DNA from 3 places in the Arthrobacter sp. Y3224055 genome. Region 3 is predicted to be linked to each of the others. Evidence: predicted binding sites of a transcription regulator. Region 3 holds the regulator's gene; each other region holds the start of a gene.
What was found. The regulator HrcA, encoded in region 3, represses chaperone genes, less so after heat shock. The targets are predictions, from matches to a motif close to TTNGCACTCGNNNNNNNCGAGTGCNAA.

Region 1 (6,389 bases), on a different contig from region 3:
CTCGCCGTGGACGAATGCATCCACGCGGCCGTCGGGCCAGTCCAGGCCGGCTATGGCGTCGCGCAGCAGGGTAGCGGTCCCGGGCGTTTGGCCGCGCCGGAACAGCCAGTGGACTTCCAGGTTGGCCGGAGCGCCCAGCTCCTGCACGTCCGCCTCGGAATCCACTTCCAGGAAGGCATGGCCGCGCGCGTCCGGAGCCAGTGCCTCAATGGCGGCGGCAACTGCCGGCAGCGCCGCGTCGTCGCCGGCCAAAAGGTACCAGTCTGCGTCGGGATCGGGCCGGTACGCGCCACCGGGTCCGTTGAACATCATCCAGTCGCCCGGCTTGGCCCGCGCGGCCCAGGGTCCGGCGAGGCCTTCGTCGCCGTGGACCACAAAGTCGACCACTACCTCGCGGGTGTCGCGGTCCAGCCGGCGCACGGTGTAGGTGCGGGTGACGGGCAGCTTGTCGGCCGGGAGGGTTTCCTTCAGCTCCGCGACGTTGACCGGCAGTTCCACATCGAGCGCGGGGTCCAGGAAGATGATCTTGATGTATTGGTCGGTGGCGTCCTTGGCGGCAAACCGTTCGGCGAACGAATCGAACGCCTCGCCGCCGGCGTAGACCCGGACCATGTGCTGTGAAATCCACTCGGTGCGCGTCACCTGGAGATTCGTCTGCACCCGCGGCGGCCGAGCGCTCCGTCCCGCACGGGCGGGGGCTGCTGCCGGTTGTGTCTGCATCCTGCACTACTCCTGACGAAGGGAAACTGCTACTGAGGAGAACCTAATCCACCGGTCGGGTAATCCCAATTTGCGGATGTTAAAGGTCACGCGCGCCCAGGAACACGCGGACCTCACCGCGAACCGCTTGGCCTCAGCGGTCCAGGCAAGGTCCCGGCTGTCCACGTTTGGCCGAAACTGTCCATGTCTTGGAAACCGTTAAGGCCTTGACCTGCGGCGACGCCGGAGCCGCGCGCAAAACATGGACAAAACGTTCCGGCGTCTGCCAGTCGGCCGTCCACGTCGCCCAGGCCCGGCTCAGCGCAGCTCCCAGTGCACGGGTTCGGCGCCCTGGGCGGCCAGCAGTTCGTTAACCCGGCTGAAGGGCCGCGACCCAAAGAATCCGCGGGAGGCCGACAGGGGGCTGGGGTGGACCGTCTCGATCCGCGGCACCTGCTCCAGTACCGGAGCCAACTGCTGGGCTTCGCGGCCCCAGAGCAGTGCCACCAGCGGGCCGCCGCGCTGGGCCAGCGCCCGGACCGCGAGTTCGGTGACCTGCTCCCACCCCTTGTTGCGGTGGGAGCCGGCCTTGCCCGCCTCCACGGTCAGTGCGCGGTTAAGCAACAGCACGCCTTGGTCGCTCCAGGCGCTCAGGTCGCCGTGCTGGGGCGGCCGGATGCCCAGATCCATCTGCAGTTCCCGGTAGATGTTCGCCAGGCTGCGCGGCAGCGGGCGCACGTGCCGTTCGACGGCGAAGGCCAGTCCGATCGAGTGTCCCGGCGTGGGATAGGGGTCCTGTCCCACGATCAGGACCTTGACCTTGGACAGCGGCCGCTGGAACGCCCTCAACACGTTGGCCGGCGCGGGCAGCAAGGTCTTTCCGGCGGCGCGCTCGCCGTCGAGGTAGGAGGCCAGGTCCCAGAGCAGGGGTTCGGCGGGAGCAAGCACCTCGGCCCACTCGGGATGAATCACGGCGGAGAGCTCCCGCGGCGAGGCAAACGGGTACGGGGCGCCAAGGTCCGCGGCAGGCGGGTGGGCTGGCAGGGGAAAGAGGGCACCGTCGTCGTAGTTCACAGTTCCATCTTTGCGGAAACCACCCGCCGGCAGGCAATCAGGTCGCGCACGCCGCCCTCCGGGCCGTGCGGGACCGGCCGGGGCGGTGAATGACATGCCTGTGATTCGCCTTTATCATGGGGGAGGTATTGATTGCTGTCAGCAAGTACTAGGAAGCGCAGGTGTGTTGTGGCGGGTTCGGCCGAGGCCAGTGCCTTTTCACTCGAGGCCGAGGTTGACGATGCCAGCCCGCTGAGCGAGCGCGACCAGCGCATGCTGGCCCTGGAGCGGCAGTGGTGGAAGTACGCCGGAGCCAAGGAGCAGGCCATCCGCGAACTGTTCGACATGTCCGCCACGCACTACTACCAGATCCTGAATGCGTTGATCGACACCGAGGATGCGTTGGCGCACGATCCGATGCTGGTGAAGAGATTGCGTAGACTACGTACGTCCCGCCAGCGCGCGCGCACTGCTCGCCGGCTGGGCACCGACGCCTAGAACCGGGACGGCCTGGTAGGCCGGTTTCCGTTTCGCCACCACAAGGATGCACTGAAAGCGATGAGCAAGTACCCCCGGGATGAGTTCGACCAGGTCCCCGAAACTTCAGACCGCCACGGTGTGCACCGCGCACGGATGGCGACGCCGAAGTCCAACGGCCTGGGCCTGATCGTCCTGGCCGCGGTACTGGCGCTGGCGGTTGGCGCCCTGTCGTTCTTCGTGCTTCCGCTGCTGGGAGGCGGGGGATCTTCGACCACGGCCGCCGGCCAGGCCGCCCCCGCGGCCAGCGTTTCGCCCACGCCAACAACGCAGGAAACCGAAACCGCCGAGCCGGAAGCGACCGCCACCGCGAAGCCGACCGAGGAGGCAACGGAAGAGCCCACCGAGGAGCCGACCGAGGAGCAGACCGAGGAACCCACGGAAGAGGCCGCGGCGGTCAACAAGCAGGACCCGGTGATGATCCTCAACGGCACCGGCGTGACCGGGCTGGCCGGAACCGTGTCGCAGCGGGTGCAGGCGGACGGCTGGTCGATCGCGGTCGTGGACAACTGGGGCGGCGCCCCGCTCGCTGGCTCGGTGATCTTCTACAACCCGGGCCAGGAAGCCAACGCGCGGGCCCTCGGACAATTGCTGGGCATCAGTGCGATGCAGGAAAACGGCAACGTCTCGCAGTACGTCACCGTGGCGCTGGGGCCCGGCTACCAGTAAGGCATTCTCCTCGCCGGACCGCCACTGTGGCATTCGCCAGGCCGGACCCCCAATAGGCCATGCGCCGGGATTGCGCGCCGGCCGGGCCGCCAACTGCCCGTAGCGCCATTACCCATGCGGAGCGGCCTCCAAGCGGAATTTCGGTTACGCCTCAATAACATTTAGGTGTGCGGTAGCTCACTTCACCCCGCTGCGCGGTTAAGGTGAAACCATCCTGCCGCTGAACCGTACACGGCAGGCTGGAACTACTGAGTATGGAGAACGCTATGGCGCTGGGAACCGTCAAATGGTTCAACGCGGAAAAGGGCTACGGCTTCATCACCGTGGACGAAGAAAATTCCGATGTTTTTGTCCACTGGTCCGCTATTCAAATGGATGGTTACCGTTCCCTCGATGAGGGGCAGCGCGTAGAGTTCCAGATCGGCCAGGGCCAGAAGGGTCCGCAGGCAGAAGAGGTCCGGGTCGCCCCGTAGCAGACCCGCAATGACGACAGCGGCGGAGGCTGGGGTGCCTCCGCCGCCGGTTTCGTCGCGCCGGTTCGTCGCGCCGGTCGGGCTACTCCTTGAGCGGGATCCCGCGGGCGTCGCGCTTGAACGGCTCTGCCCCGACCAGGATCATGATGCCCTCGACGAACCCCCAGACGGCGCCGAAACCAAACGTCAGGAACGTGACGACAATCTGCACCACGCCGATGGCGACGTGGCCCAGATAGAACCGGTGGACGCCCAGGCCGCCCAGCAGGATGCCGAGCAGCCCGCCGATCAGCCGGGACTTCTGTTCCGGATAGTAGTAGCCCGGGGGAGCACCGTAGTACTGCTGCTGCCCGTAGGGCTGGCCCGGCTGGCCCTGCCCCGGCTGGCCGGGCTGAGCGTATTGCTGTCCCGGGACGCCGTACGGTTGCTGGCCGAAGGGCTGCTGGCCCGGGGCCGGCTGCTGTTGCCCCGGAGCCCCGTAACCCGGCTGGCCGGGCTGCGGGTATTGCTGTCCCGCTCCGTCGTACGGCGGCTGTCCGCCGAGCGGCCTCGTCGGGTTGGTGCCCGGTGCCAGGGGCTCGGTGGGGTTACTGGTGTTCTTCTCGTCCGGTGATTCAGACATGGTTCTCCGACCTTTGCCCGGTGCCGGGCCGATTGTTCGCGTGCGCTGTCTTGCCTGCCAATCTACGCGGGAGGGGCCTGTCGTTTCCATGGGGGTCCACCCTGATTGTTGGCCCGGGGGTGCTCAGGGGGATCTCGGCCGGAGAAGCGCGTCATCCGGCAGGCCCAACAGCTTGCACTCGACACCTGCGAGTGCTAATTATTGAGTTAGCACTCTCGCGGGCTGACTGCTAAGAAAGCCCGTAGGGAGTGAAACCCGCCACCTCGGTGAGGTGAGCGGCGCGGCGTACCGAATCCGCCGTCGTCGTGAGCCGTCCGTCGCGGGCACCGCAGGTGGCCAGCAGCCGTCAAAAGCTGCGTCCAGTGTCTATTGTCCAGAAGGGACGTAAGCCGCTATGGCAAAGATCATTGCATTTGACGAAGAGGCCCGCCGCGGCCTCGAGCGCGGACTCAACACCCTCGCTGACGCCGTTAAGGTAACCCTCGGCCCGCGTGGCCGCAACGTCGTGCTCGAGAAGAAGTGGGGCGCCCCCACGATCACCAACGATGGTGTTTCCATCGCCAAGGAGATCGAGCTGGACGACCCGTACGAGAAGATCGGCGCCGAGCTGGTCAAGGAAGTCGCCAAGAAGACCGACGACGTCGCCGGTGACGGCACCACCACCGCCACCGTCCTGGCCCAGGCCCTGGTCAAGGAAGGCCTGCGCAACGTTGCTGCCGGCGCCGACCCGCTGAGCCTGAAGCGCGGCATCGAGAAGGCTGTTGACGCCGTCACCACCGAGCTCATCGCTTCCGCCAAGGAAATCGAGACCAAGGAACAGATCGCCGCTACCGCGTCGATCTCCGCCGGAGATCCGCAGATCGGCGAGCTGATCGCCGAGGCCCTGGACAAGGTGGGCAAGGAAGGCGTCGTCACGGTCGAGGAGTCCAACACCTTCGGCCTGGAGCTGGAGCTCACCGAAGGCATGCGCTTCGACAAGGGCTACCTGTCCGCATACTTCGTCACCGACGCAGAGCGCCAGGAGACGGTCCTCGAGGATCCGTACATCCTGATCGTCAACTCCAAGATCTCCAACGTGAAGGACCTGGTTGGCATCCTGGAGAAGGTCATGCAGTCGGGCAAGCCGCTGCTGATCATCGCCGAGGACGTCGAGGCCGAGGCCCTGGCCACCCTGATCGTGAACAAGATGCGCGGCACCTTCAAGTCCGTGGCCGTCAAGGCTCCGGGCTTCGGTGACCGCCGCAAGGCCATGCTGGCCGACATCGCCATCCTGACCGGCGGCCAGGTCATCGCCGAAGAGGTCGGCCTCAAGCTGGAGAACGCCACCCTGGACCTGCTGGGCCAGGCCCGCAAGGTGGTTGTCACCAAGGACGAGACCACCATCGTCGAAGGTGCCGGCGAAGCCGACGCCATCGCCGGGCGCGTCAACCAGATCCGGGCCGAGATCGAGAACTCCGATTCCGACTACGACCGCGAGAAGCTGCAGGAGCGCCTGGCCAAGCTGGCCGGCGGCGTTGCAGTCATCAAGGCCGGTGCCGCAACCGAGGTCGAGCTCAAGGAGCGCAAGCACCGCATCGAGGACGCTGTCCGCAACGCGAAGGCTGCCGTTGAGGAAGGCATCGTCGCCGGTGGCGGCGTGGCCCTGATCCAGGCCGGCGCCAAGGCGTTCGCCAACCTCAACCTCGAAGGCGACGAAGCAACCGGCGCCAACATCGTCAAGGTTGCCATCGACGCTCCGCTGAAGCAGATCGCCCTCAACGCCGGCCTGGAGCCGGGCGTCGTGGCCGACAAGGTCCGCGGCCTGGCCGACGGCCACGGCCTGAACGCCGCCACCGGTGTCTACGAGGACCTGCTGGCTGCGGGCGTGAACGATCCGGTCAAGGTGACCCGCTCTGCCCTGCAGAACGCGGCCTCCATCGCCGGCCTGTTCCTGACCACCGAAGCCGTGGTCGCCGACAAGCCGGAGAAGGCCGCTCCGGCCATGCCGGGCGGCGACGAGATGGGCGGCATGGGCGGCTTCTAAGCTTCCCCGCCACAACCTCGGCCTGACAGCAGGCCACGGTTCAGCGAGGCGCGGTTCCCGTCATGGGAGCCGCGCCTCGCGGCCTTTATCCCCTTTCCGCAGCGAGCCAGTCGGGCCTCTCGTGCCAGGCTTCCAGCTCGGCCGAGAGGTTGTGCCGGGCACGCTCCAGCCACTTCTCCCTGGCCGCGGGGGTCCGGTAGAGCGGATCCAGCGCCAGCAGACCGCGGACGACGGCGGTGCGCCCGGCGGCGAAGTCGGCGTCGGGCACGTGCGCATAGTCTTTGCGGACGTCCCGGACATAGCTGCGGTACTC
Region 2 (6,389 bases), on a different contig from region 3:
AACGCCTGCCACCACCCGGGTGGTGCAGATGGAGCCCGGGCCCACGCCCACCTTGATGGCGTCGGCGCCGGCGTCGACCAGTGCCTGCGCGCCCTCGCGGGTGGCGGCCTGGCCGCCGATCACGTCCACGTGGGCCGCGGCCGGGTCCTTCTTCAGCCGGGCGATCATGTCCAGCACGCCCTGGCTGTGGCCGTTGGCGGTGTCCACCACGAGGACGTCCACGCCGGCCTCGATCATGGTCATCGAGCGCTCGTAGCCGTCGCCGAAGAAGCCGACCGCCGCGCCGACGCGGAGGCGGCCGTCGTCGTCCTTGGTGGCCAGCGGGTACTGCTCCGCCTTGTCGAAGTCCTTGACGGTGATCAAGCCCTGCAGCATACCGGCGTCGTCCACCAGCGGGAGTTTCTCAATCCGGTTCTTGCCCAGCAGTTCGATGACTTCCGGGCGGCTGATGCCCACCTTGCCCGTGATCAGCGGCGTGGAGGTCATCACCTCGTGAACCTTGGTGGTGGGATAGTCGGCGCGGGGCACGAACCGGGTGTCGCGGTTGGTGCAGATGCCCACCAGCTTGCCCTCGGAGTCCACCACGGGCAGTCCGGACACGCGGTAGTTGTAGCAAAGTTCGTCCAGTTCGGCCAGCGTGGCGTCCGGGGCGATGGTCACCGGGTTGGTGATCATGCCGGACTCGCTGCGCTTGACCCGGTCCACGTGCTCGGCCTGGTCCTGGATGGACAGGTTGCGGTGGATGACGCCCAGGCCGCCCTGGCGCGCCATGGCGATGGCCATCCGCGATTCCGTCACGGTATCCATGGCGGCGGAGAGGAGCGGGGTCTGGACCGTGATGCGGCGGGTCAGGCGGGAGCTGGTATCGGCCTCGGACGGAATCACATCCGTCGGGCCGGGCAGCAGGAGCACGTCGTCGTAGGTCAGACCCTCGAAAGCGAACGGATTGAATTCTTCGGACACTGCAGGGCCTTTCGAGCGATACCGGTGGCGGCCGCCGGTCACCGACAGCGGGGATCGGGTTCCGGGGTTGGTTACATCCTAAAACGATTCCGCCCTGCCCACTATTTCCCGCGGCAACCGATGTGGCGGAGCTAACGTGCGCGCCCGGCTCCGGGGCTTCCACCACCCCGGACCCCACGACGACGAAGGGGACCCTGCACGGGCAGGATCCCCTCCGGACGGGCGAGGCCCGACCAACAGCCGGCGGCGTGCGCTAGTGCTGGTGGTTGTGCCCGTCCTCTTCGGCCGGCTTCTCGACGACCAGGGTTTCGGTGGTCAGCACCAGTGCCGCGATCGAGGCCGCGTTGCGCAGCGCCGAGCGGGTCACCTTCACCGGGTCGATGATGCCCGCGGCGACGAGGTCCTCGTATTCGCCGGTGGCGGCGTTGAAGCCGTTATTGAGCTCCATGTCGCCCACCTTGGAGACAACGACCATGCCCTCGTGGCCGGCGTTCTCGGCGATCCAGCGCAGCGGCTGGGCCAGCGCGCGGCGGACCAGGCCGACGGCGGTGGCTGCGTCGCCCTCGAGCGCCAGCACGTTCGGGTCGGTGTCCAGAGCCTGGGCGGCGTGCACCAGGGCGGTGCCGCCGCCGGCCACGATGCCTTCTTCCAGGGCAGCGCGGGTGGAGGACACGGCGTCCTCGATCCGGTGCTTCTTCTCCTTCATTTCGACCTCGGTGGCAGCGCCGACCTTGATCACGCCGATGCCGCCGGACAGCTTGGCCAGCCGCTCCTGGAGCTTCTCGCGGTCCCAATCGGAATCGGTGCGCAGCACCTCCGCCTGCAACTGGGACACGCGGTCGGCCACGTCGGCCTCGGAGCCGGCGCCGTCAACAATGGTGGTGTTGTCCTTGGTGACGGTGATGCGGCGTGCCGTGCCCAGCACCTCGAGGCCCACCTGGTCCAGCTTCAGGCCGAGGTCCGCGGACACGACCTGGGCGCCGGTGAGCACCGCGATGTCCTGCAGCATGGCCTTGCGGCGGTCGCCAAAGCCCGGCGCCTTTACGGCGGCAACGTTGAGGGTGCCGCGGATCTTGTTGACCACCAGGGTGGACAGGGCCTCGCCGTCGATGTCTTCGGCGATGATGAACAGCGGCTTGTTGGCCTGCAGCACCTTTTCCAGCAGCGGCAGGAACTCCTGCACCGTGGAGATCTTGCCCTGGGAGATCAGGATCAGCGCGTCCTCGAGGACTGCCTCCTGGCGCTCCTGGTCGGTGACGAAGTACTGCGACAGCAGGCCCTTGTCGAACTGCATGCCCTCGGTGAGCACCAGTTCGGTCTCCATGCTGGAGCCCTCTTCGATGGTGATGACGCCGTCCTTGCCCACCTTGTCGAACGCTTCGGCCAGCAGTTTGCCGACCTCGGGGCTCTGGGCGGAGATGGTGGCGACCTCGGCGACCCTGCCTTCGACCTCGCGGGCGTTCTCCAGCAGGCGGGCGGCAACGGCCTCGACCGCTACCTCGATGCCGTGCTTGAGGGCCCCGGGGGCGGCGCCGGCGGCCACGTTGCGGAGGCCTTCCTTCACCAAGGCCTGGGCCAGGACGGTAGCCGTGGTGGTGCCGTCACCGGCAACATCGTTGGTCTTGGTGGCGACTTCCTTGGCCAACTGCGCGCCGAGGTTCTCGTACGGATCGTCGAGTTCCACCTCGCGGGCGATGGTCACGCCGTCGTTGGTGATGGTGGGGGCGCCCCACTTCTTGTCCAGGACCACGTTACGGCCACGCGGGCCGAGGGTGACCCGGACGGTATTGGCGAGCTTGTCGACGCCGGCTTCCAGCGCCTTGCGGGCGGCGTCGTTGAACTCCAACTGCTTTGCCATGAATTTGTTCCTTTCACGCAAAATGCCCCGGCTGCGCTGCTAGAGGAGGCAGCCGGGGCATTTCGGTTGTCCGTGATTCCGGCTGCGGGCGTCGACTGCGCGCGCCCGAGCCGCCGGACTCAGCTGATGGGCCTTACTTGGTGACGATGGCCAGCACGTCGCGGGCGGAGAGCACCAGGTACTCTTCCCCGCCGACCTTGACCTCGGTTCCGCCGTACTTCGAGTAGATGACGACGTCACCCTCGGCTACGTCAACGGGAACCCGGTTGCCATTGTCATCGACGCGGCCGGGGCCGATCGCGACAACTTTGCCTTCCTGCGGCTTTTCCTTGGCGGTGTCCGGAATGACCAGGCCGGAGGCCGTGGTCTGCTCTGCTTCGAGCGGCTGGACAACAATACGATCCTCAAGAGGCTTAATGGAGACCGACACTCGGCTCTCTCCTTTTCATGCGCTACGAATAGGTTGGCCAAGGAGATGTCTGCCGTCGTCGCGGTGCCGGCAGGCGGTTCCTTGTATTAGCACCCACACGGGGTGAGTGCTAACTGCGACTCTATGAGAAGGATTAGCACTCGGTCAAGGCGAGTGCCAGCGGCGGGCCCTCCGGCTTCCGTGGCCGCCGCCTATGTGACGAAGATCGGCTCTGCCGTCCACCGGCCAAGTTGCGTTAGGCTAACCTAACCCGGTAGCTTTCAAGCTGCGCGCAAATAGCAAACGTTTATGTTGCCTAATGCCGGTCCCCGCCCGGGACGGCGTTGACGAACAATGGAGAGTCAGTGAAAAAGCCCCTGAAGTCCGGCCTGGTGGCCATGACCGCAGCCGTTTCCATGCTCGCCCTGAGCGCCTGCGGCCAGCAGACCGACGCCGCGGCAGGCACCGGCGCCGAGACGATCAGCGTTGAGCACGCCTCCGGCACCACCGACGTGCCGGTGAACCCGGAGACGGTCTACACCTTCGATCTCGGGGTGCTGGACAGCCTCACCGCCCTGGGCGTCGAGGTCGACGGCGTCCCGGAGGCGGCCGTGTTCCCCGAATCGCTGGCGCAGTACGCCGGCGACGAATACACCAAGATCGGCTCCATGAAGGAACCCGACTTCGAGGCCATCAGCGAAGGCGCACCCGACCTGATCATCATCTCGGGCCGCACCGCCGAGGCCTACGGGGAGCTGAGCAAAATCGCCCCGACAATCGACCTGAGCGTGGACACCGCCGCTCCGATCGAGAGCTTCAAGGAAGTCTCCGCGACCCTCGGCGAGATCTTCGGCAAGGAAGCCGAAGTTGAAGAAAAGCTGGCGGCCATCGACACCCGGATCGAGGACACCAAGGCCGCAGCTGCCGACGCCGGCACCGGTTTGGTGCTGATGACGAGCGGCGGCGAGATGACGGCCTACGGCTCGGGGTCCCGCTTCGGCATCGTGCACGATGTCCTGGGCGTGCAGACGGCCGCGGATGTGAAGTCCGAGGGCCCGCACGGCGAGGCCATTTCGCACGAATTCGTCGCCGAGGCCAACCCGGACCACCTGTTCGTGATCGACCGCGACTCCGCCGTCGGCGAATCCGGGGAAGCCGCTGCGGCCGTCCTGGACAACGACCTGGTCAACGGCACCAGCGCCGCCAAGAACGACAGCATTACCTATCTGGACTCGGCCTCCTGGTACCTGGTGGGCTACGGCCTGAATAATACGGACGCCATGATCAGCGCCGTCCAGGCAGCCGTCACGAAGTAGCACCCGTACGGCCGCCGGCGTCCCGCCGGCGGCCTGCGCGGTGGCCCGACCCATGGCTTCCTCCACGATTTCCAGTCCGGCCCCGGCGGCAGCAGCCGCGACGGGACGCTCCCGCGCCCGCGGATCCGGTTCCCAGCTCGCCTGGGCGGCCACCGCCGTCGTCGTCCTGGCCATTGCCAGCATGTTTGTGGGCGTCAGCGATGTGTCGCTGCCTGCCCTGCTGGCCGGCGACCAGAAGGCCTGGGACATTTTCTGGATCAGCCGGCTGCCGCGCACCCTGTCGGTCATCCTGGCCGGCGCGGCGCTGGGGATTGCCGGGCTGATCATGCAGCTGATGGCGCGGAACAAATTCGTGGAGCCGTCCACCGTGGGCACCGTGGAGTCTGCCTCGCTGGGCATCCTGGTGGTCACGGTGGCGATCCCCGGTGCCACCCTGTTGGCCAAGATGTCCGTGGCGACCGTGTTCGCGGCCGCCGGGACCGGCCTGTTCCTGCTGGTGCTGCGCCGGATCCCGCTGCGCAACACGCTCATCGTGCCGCTGGTGGGCATCATGCTGGGCGGCGTCATCGCCGCGGTGACCACGTTCTTTGCCTACCGCTTTGACCTGCTGCAGACGCTGAACAGCTGGATGATCGGCGACTTCTCCGGCGTGCTCCGCGGCCGCTACGAGCTCCTCTGGATTGTCGCGCTGCTCGCGGTGATCGGCTACCTGTGCGCGGACCGCTTCACGATGGCCGGCATGGGGCAGGAATTTTCCACCAATCTGGGCCTGCACTACGGCCGGATCCTGACGCTCGGGCTGGTCATCGTCTCGCTGATCAGCGCCGTGGTGGTGGTCAACATCGGCGCCATTCCGTTCCTGGGGCTGGTGGTGCCCAACCTGGTGTCGCTGGCGTTCGGCGACAGCGCCCGCCGCGCGGTTCCCTGGGTCGCAGTCTTCGGTGCGGGCTTTGTGCTGCTGTGCGACATCATCGGCCGCACCATCCGCTACCCCTACGAAATCCCGGTGGGCGTGATCGTCTCCGCCGTCGGCAGCGCCGTCTTCCTCTACCTGCTGCTGAGGACCCGCAAGAATGGCTGATTCGGTACTTCCCGCCGCGCTGACGCATCGCAAGCGCCGCACCCTCACCACGGTCCGGCCGCGGACCTGGATTATTTTGTTGGGCCTGCTGACGGCCGCCCTCGTGGCGGTGTTCATGACCATCGACCTGCGCGGCAACCTCGGCTACATCCTGCCCCGGCGTGCCATCAAAGTCGGTTCGATGCTGCTTGTGGCGTACGCCGTGGGCGTGTCCACGGTGTTGTTCCAGACGGTGACCGCCAACCGGATTTTGACTCCGTCGATCATGGGCTTCGATGCCCTCTACATGCTGATCCAGACCGGGCTGACCTTCGCGATCGGCGGGCAGGCGCTGCTGAGCCTGGGCGCGCCGGTGCGCTTCGTGATCGAAGTGATGCTGATGGTGGGCTTCTCCTTCCTGATCTACCGCTGGCTGTTCACCGGCGGCGGCAAGAGCCTGCACCTGATGCTGCTGGTGGGCATCGTGTTCGGGACCATGTTCCGCGGCATCTCCTCGCTGCTGCAGCGGCTGATCGACCCGAGCGAATTCATCATCCTGCAGGACCTGTTCTTCGCCAGCTTCAACAACGTGGACGGCGTGCTGCTGGCCGTGTCCGCGGTGGCCGTGGCCGCGGCCACCGTCCCGGTCTGGCGGATGCGCCGGCAGCTGGACGTGCTGGCGCTGGGCCGGGACACGGCGCTGAACCTGGGCGTGGACCACCGGCGGGCCGTCACCACCGTCCTGATGCTGTGCGCCATCCTGGTGGCCGTATCCACCGCGCT
Region 3 (6,389 bases):
CCAGGATGCCGAGCCTGCGCTGCGGGCCGGGGGAGAAGTCCGCCACGGCAGCTGCCAAATCGTCCACGCCGTGCAGGGGTTCGACCACGATCCCCTCTACCCGGAGGTCGTCACCCCAGACCTTCTCCACGAGTTCGGCGTCATGCTTGCCTTCGACCCAGATCCGGCTGGCCCGCGCGACCCTGGCCCGCTGTCCCTCGACCTTGACCGAACCGGAGGCCGTCCGTTGCCGGACGGGAGCCTTCGCCGCCGGCGCCGCCGGCACCACCTTCACCGGCTCGCCCTCGAACAGGAAGCCGAAACCCAGCGGGAACGAGCGGACCTTGCCCCGGCGGTCTTCCAGCGACACCAGATGCACACCGCCGGACTTCTCCACCCGGACGACGGCGCCGACCCACCCGCTCTGTGCGTCCTCGAGCACCAGTCCCGGTTCGGCGCCGATTTCGCGCAGTGCCCGGGCCTTGGGGGCGGTGAGATCCTGGGGGCCCCAGCCGTAGCTGCTCATAAACTTTAAGTCCTCTGCTGGTTGTCGTCCTCACGGCACGGCCGCCCGACAATGCTAACAACGGCGGCGACGTATTAGACTTAGCACTTGGACGTGTTGAGTGCTAACGGTCTGTCCGCAGACGAGTTGGAGACAGGAGGAGTGCAGTGAGCGAGGTCCGGAGGCTGGAAGTGCTCCGCGCCATTGTCGAAGACTATGTGCACTCGCGCGAGCCGGTGGGCTCCAAGGCACTGGTCGACCGGCACAGCCTGGGCGTGTCGTCAGCCACGATCCGCAACGACATGGCGGCGCTGGAGGAAGAGGGGCTGATCGTCGCCCCGCACACCAGTGCCGGCCGGATTCCCACGGACAAGGGCTACCGCCTGTTCGTGGATCGGATTTCGGACGTCAAGCCGCTCTCTGCCCCCGAGCGCCGCGCCATCCAGAAACTGCTGGAAGGCGCCGACGACCTTGATGATGTCATGGAACGCACCGTGCGGTTGCTGTCCCAGTTGACCAACCAGGTGGCCGTCATCCAGTATCCCCAGCTGGGTGCTGCCAAGGTGCGGCACATCGAGTTCATCCTGCTGGCTCCCAAAAGGGCCCTGGTCGTGCTGATCGCGGACAACGGCAAGGTGGAGCAGCATGTCGCGGCGCTTCCGGCGGACGTCACCGAGGATGCCCTGGCCACGCTGCGCACGGCATTCCTGTCGGTGCTGTCCGGGAAGCCGCTGGCGGCAGTGCCGGGGCTGCTGAAGAACTCCCCGGTGCCGCCGCAGGCGGGGCCGGCGGGCACGGCCGAGGCCCTGGCGTCGCAGCTTTCGCAGCTTGCCGCGGCCACGAACGAGGAGCGGATCTTGATGGCCGGCACGGCCAACCTGGCCCGATCCACGGTCGACTTCCAGCTGAGCATCGGTCCCATCCTCGAGGCTCTTGAAGAACAGGTGGTGCTGCTGCAGTTGCTCTCCGAACTGCATCAGGACGCGCGTGGCATGTCGGTGAGCATCGGCAGCGAAAACCCCTACGGTTCGCTGGCCGAAACCTCCGTAGTGGCCACCGGGTACGGCCCGGGCGCGACGGCCAAGGTCGGCATCCTCGGCCCCACCCGAATGGACTATCCCACCACCATGGCCGCGGTGCGCGCCGTCGCACGTTATTTGTCACGGATCCTCGCCGGCTAGCCACACGCCGCGCAGTGTCCGCACCGGCCGTCGGCGCCGGTGAACCGATCCCCAGGAAGTGAAGTACTACAAGGTGAGTAACCACTACGACGCCCTCGGTGTCAGCCAGGACGCCTCCACCGAGGAAATCAAGAAGGCCTACCGCAAGCTGGCCCGCAAGCTGCATCCGGACGTGAACCCCGGCCCGGAGGCAGCCGAACAGTTCAAGCAGGTCAGCCACGCGTACGAGGTGCTGTCCGACCCGCAGAAGCGGCGCATCTACGACACCACCGGCAACGAGAACGGCAACGACACCGGCTTCGGCGGCGGCTTCTCCGGGTCCGGGTTCGCCTTCCAGGACATCTTCGAAAGCTTCTTCGGCGGCGCCGGAGCGGGCGGCGCCGGTCCGGCCTCCCGGACCCGCCGCGGCCAGGACGCCCTGATCAACGTGCGGATCGACCTCAAGGACGCGGTCTTCGGCGTCAACAAGAAAATCGAAGTGGACACCGCCGTTGTCTGCCCCACCTGCGACGGCAGTTGCTGCCGCCCCGGCACCAGCCCGCGCACCTGCGACATCTGCGGCGGTTCCGGCCAGGTCCAGCGTGCGGTGCGGTCCATCCTGGGCCAGGTCATGACCACTGCCGCGTGCGGCAGCTGCCAGGGCTTCGGTACGGTCATTCCCGACCCCTGCAACGAGTGCAACGGTGAGGGCCGCGTCCGCAGCCGGCGTTCGCTGACCATCAAGCTCCCGGCGGGCGTCGGGACCGGAACGCGGATCCAGCTGGCCGGCCAGGGCGAAGCAGGCCCCGCCGGCGGCCCGCAGGGCGACCTGTATGTGGAAATCCGCGTGAACCCGGACAAGAATTTCATCCGCGAGGGCGACGACCTGCACGTCACGCTCTCGGTGCCGATGACCGCTGCCGCGCTGGGCACCGACCTTACGCTGGACACCTTCGACGGCGAACAGGAAGTCAGCATCAAGCCCGGCACGCAGGCGGGCGAGACCCTCACCCTGCGCGGCCTGGGCGTGACCCACCTGCGCGGCTACGGTCGCGGCGACCTGCAGGTGCACGTGCATGTGGAGACCCCGAGCAAGCTGGATGCGGAGCAGGAGGACCTGCTGCGCCGGCTGGCCAGGGCCCGCGGCGAGGAATACACCGAGGGCAAGCTGGCGTCCTCCGGCACTGGCGTCTTCGCCCGCCTGCGGGACCGGCTCGGTAACCTCTAGGCGTGACCAACCACCTGTTCTTCACCGCTCCGGGCGAGCTCGACGACGTCGCTCCGGGCGACAGCTTCACCCTGGCCGGGGACGAGGCGCGGCACGCCGTCACGGTCAAGCGGATCGAACCGGGTGAAGCCGTCGATCTGGCCGACGGGCGGGGCCGGCGGCTGGTAGGGGAGGCCGTTGCCGGCACCTCCGGCCAGCTCACCGTCCGCGCGCTCCGGATCCTGCAGGAGCCACGGCCCGACCCGGAGTTGGTGCTGGTGCAGGCGCTGGTTAAGGGAAACCGCGACGAACTTGCCATCGAGGCGGCCACCGAACTGGGTGTCGATGCCGTGGTGCCGTGGCAGGCCGAACGCAGCATCGTGCGCTGGAGGGCGGACAAGGCGGCCAAGGGCGCGGCGAAATGGCAGCTGGCGGTCCGGGCGGCCGCCAAGCAGTCGCGGCGTGCCCGCGTTCCGGAGGTGGAGCCGCTGGTGGAACGGGCCGGGCTCTGCGCCCTGATCCGGGACAGCCGGCTCTCGCTGCTGCTGCACGAGGACGCCGCAGGCAGCGTGGCCGACGCCGTGGAGGGGGCCGGGTTGGGTGCCGACCCTGCCGTCGGGGAGCGCGGCGGAAACGACGGCGGCGCTGCCTTGCCCGATGCCCGTACCGGCGGCGCGGGGCGCGTGCTGATGATCGTGGGCCCCGAAGGCGGGATGAGCCAGGCCGAAGTGGAGGCGATGCTCGACGCCGGGGCGGTGGCCGTGCGGCTGGGGCCGCACGTCCTGCGGTCCTCCACGGCCGGGCCCGCCGCCTTGACCCTGCTCAGCGAGTTGCTGGGCCGCTGGCGCTGACCACGTCCGTCAGCAGAGCCGGCCTAGGTGATGGTGAAGACCTTGCTGTCCGCATTCTGCCGTTCGTCGGTCCGCCCGTCCTGGTCCTTTTGGAACACGTACAGCCGGTAGGTGCCCGGATCCAGCTTCTGGCTGAACCGGAACTCGCCGATCTGCCCGCTGTCGGCATCAACGAGGGCCGTGCCGTCCTTGACCAGGTCGCCTTCGGACGTGTCGTCGGAACCGGCCAGGCGGAAAATCTGCCAGCTCAGTTCCGATTCGTACGCGACCCCGCGGCCGAACACCTCCACGCGTCCGGCTGCGGTGGCACCGTCGGCCGGATCAATGATCCATACCGGGGCGGCCAGGCTGCTGTTCCGGCCCATCGGCTGGCCCAGCGGCACATGGCCAAAGGCTTCGTAACCGTGGTGCCCGTCCACGAGGATGACCACTTCCAGCGGATCATCCGACGTGCTCAGCCCGGCGTTCGCCGCCGCGGCCGTGGCGGTGAAGACCAGTTGCTGCACGGCCCGTTCGGCGATGCCGGCATCCACGCGGCGGCTGAACGCGTCCGAGGAAATGTCCAGCGTGATGACCGAACCGTTGGTGATGGAGGCGCCCACCTTGCTCGCCGGGCTGAGCGGATTAAAGTAGTCCGGATCGAGGGGCTGCAGCCGCGTCAGCGCGGCCACCGCCGTCGTAATGGGATCACCCAGGTTCTCCGCCTGGCGGTATTCCCGGTACAGGAACACGTTCCCGGCATTGGTGCCCAGCCAATAGACGGGGGAGAGCTCCGAGGAGCGCAGGGTCTCGACCGGCACGCTGGAGACCAGGGGGCTGCTGGCCGAAGCGGGGTCGGTGGGATTGGGCATGGAGGTCTGTCCGCCGCCGCCACCGCCGGCGGCCTGCGGCGAGCATCCGAGCAGCACCAGCGATGAGGCAGTGACCAGGGCCAACCACGCACCGAAGCGGCGTGTTGGGACCGAGCCTGCAGGCTGCCGGAGCTGGTTGCTGGTGATGCTTTCGATCCCTTCTGACGTTGGCAATGACCGGGTTTTTGTGGGCCGAAAAGGGCTGCTGCCGCCTTTCCTGCCTCACTAGCTTGGCATACGGGAGGGGGGCTGATGGCTGCTTTAACCGGCGCTCAACCGGACTGATGCAGGATTGATGCAGGATCGATACCAAGGCGTTTTTCGGGCCCGCAGAGGACTGTGCGGCGGCTCGTGCCGTAGCATGGACTTGTACCGTCGGGACCGGATCCATTTCCGGTTACCGCCAGCAAGCGCCCACCGAAGGAGCGATGAAAGGCCACATCGGCCGGACTATGTCCCAATCACGCCTGGATGTCGATCCGCTGGGATCAAGCAGCCGTTCCGTCCATTTCGATTCGTCGGAACACATGGTCAAGGCGCTCGGCGCCCACGACGAGGTGCTGCGGGTCATCGAGTCGGAGTTCAGCGATGTGGACCTGCATGTACGCGGCAACGAACTTTCCATCACCGGCCCCGCCGACGCGGTGCAGCTCACGCTCAACGTGGTGGAAGAGATCCGCGCCCTGGCAGCGAAGGATACGAGGATCACCGCGCAGGTGGTCGCCCAGCTGCTGCGCATGCTCGGGGAACAGTCGGCGCAGCGGCCGGCCGAAGTCCTGACGCTGAACATCCTCTCTTCGCGCGGCCGCAACATCCGGCCCAAGACCCTGAACCAGAAGAATTACGTCGAAGCCATCGACAACCACACCGTGGTGTTCGGCATCGGCCCCGCGGGTACCGGCAAGACCTACCTGGCGATGGCCAAGGCGGTCCAGGCCCTGCAGCACAAAGAGGTCAACCGCATCATCCTGACCCGTCCCGCGGTCGAGGCGGGGGAGCGCCTGGGCTTCCTGCCGGGCACGCTCAGCGACAAGATCGACCCGTACCTGCGCCCGCTCTATGACGCCCTGCACGACATGATGGACCCGGAATCGATTCCGCGCCTGATGGCCGCGGGCACCATTGAGGTGGCGCCGCTGGCCTACATGCGCGGGCGCACGCTCAACGACGCGTTCATCATTTTGGACGAGGCGCAGAACACGACCCCGGAACAGATGAAGATGTTCCTCACCCGGCTGGGCTTCGGTTCCAAGATGGTGGTGACCGGGGACGTGACGCAGATCGACCTGCCCGGCGGCACCAGCTCGGGCCTGAAGATCGTCAGCGAAATACTCGACGGCGTGGAGGACGTCCGCTTCTCCCGGCTGGACGCCACCGACGTGGTCCGCCACCGGCTGGTCAGCGACATCGTGACGGCGTACAGCCGCTGGGACGAGTCCCGCCGCGGCGAGGGCGGCCGGGACGAGTCGCGCCGCTCAGACGGCGGCCGGGGACCGCGCCGCGCACCCGCGGCCAGGCGGAAGACGGACGTGGAAGCCGGCCCGGAGGATCGAGCATGAGCATCGAGGTCAACAACGAATCGGCCGTCGCCGCCAACGAGGAAGAGCTGGTGCGGCTGGCACGGTTCGTGCTGGACTCGCTCTACGTCCATCCGGAGGCGGAACTGTCCATCATCATGGTCGACACCGAAGCGATGGAGCGGCTTCACATCGAGTGGATGGACGAGCCGGGCGCCACCGACGTGCTGTCCTTCCCGATGGACGAACTGCGTCCCGGCACCGCGATGAAGCCGGGCCCGCCCGGCGTGCTGGGCGACATCGTGATCTGCCCGCAGGT

Region 1: a site for HrcA is predicted at 4,260-4,286, ahead of groL (chaperonin GroEL). Genes of this name have one in related genera too.
Region 2: a site for HrcA is predicted at 3,385-3,411, ahead of groES (co-chaperone GroES). Genes of this name have one in related genera too.

What each region holds. Positions count from the first base shown of each region.
Region 1 is NZ_JBNHGB010000008.1:31,887-38,275, forward strand. It holds gene AC5RTY_RS16415 (siderophore-interacting protein) at 1-720, opposite strand, end outside; gene AC5RTY_RS16420 (uracil-DNA glycosylase) at 1,018-1,773, opposite strand; gene AC5RTY_RS16425 (DUF3263 domain-containing protein) at 1,942-2,250, shown strand; gene AC5RTY_RS16430 (LytR C-terminal domain-containing protein) at 2,311-2,958, shown strand; gene AC5RTY_RS16435 (cold-shock protein) at 3,225-3,431, shown strand; gene AC5RTY_RS16440 (TM2 domain-containing protein) at 3,514-4,053, opposite strand; gene groL (chaperonin GroEL) at 4,448-6,076, shown strand; gene AC5RTY_RS16450 (DUF4031 domain-containing protein) at 6,162-6,389, opposite strand, start outside.
Region 2 is NZ_JBNHGB010000001.1:133,758-140,146, forward strand. It holds gene guaB (IMP dehydrogenase) at 1-963, opposite strand, end outside; gene groL (chaperonin GroEL) at 1,217-2,821, opposite strand; gene groES (co-chaperone GroES) at 2,955-3,251, opposite strand; gene AC5RTY_RS00610 (siderophore ABC transporter substrate-binding protein) at 3,596-4,546, shown strand; gene AC5RTY_RS00615 (ABC transporter permease) at 4,599-5,627, shown strand; gene AC5RTY_RS00620 (iron chelate uptake ABC transporter family permease subunit) at 5,620-6,389, shown strand, end outside.
Region 3 is NZ_JBNHGB010000002.1:177,133-183,521, forward strand. It holds gene AC5RTY_RS06120 (DUF3097 family protein) at 1-505, opposite strand, end outside; gene hrcA (heat-inducible transcriptional repressor HrcA) at 652-1,665, shown strand; gene dnaJ (molecular chaperone DnaJ) at 1,739-2,872, shown strand; gene AC5RTY_RS06135 (16S rRNA (uracil(1498)-N(3))-methyltransferase) at 2,875-3,702, shown strand; gene AC5RTY_RS06140 (GerMN domain-containing protein) at 3,726-4,727, opposite strand; gene AC5RTY_RS06145 (PhoH family protein) at 5,006-6,112, shown strand; gene ybeY (rRNA maturation RNase YbeY) at 6,109-6,389, shown strand, end outside.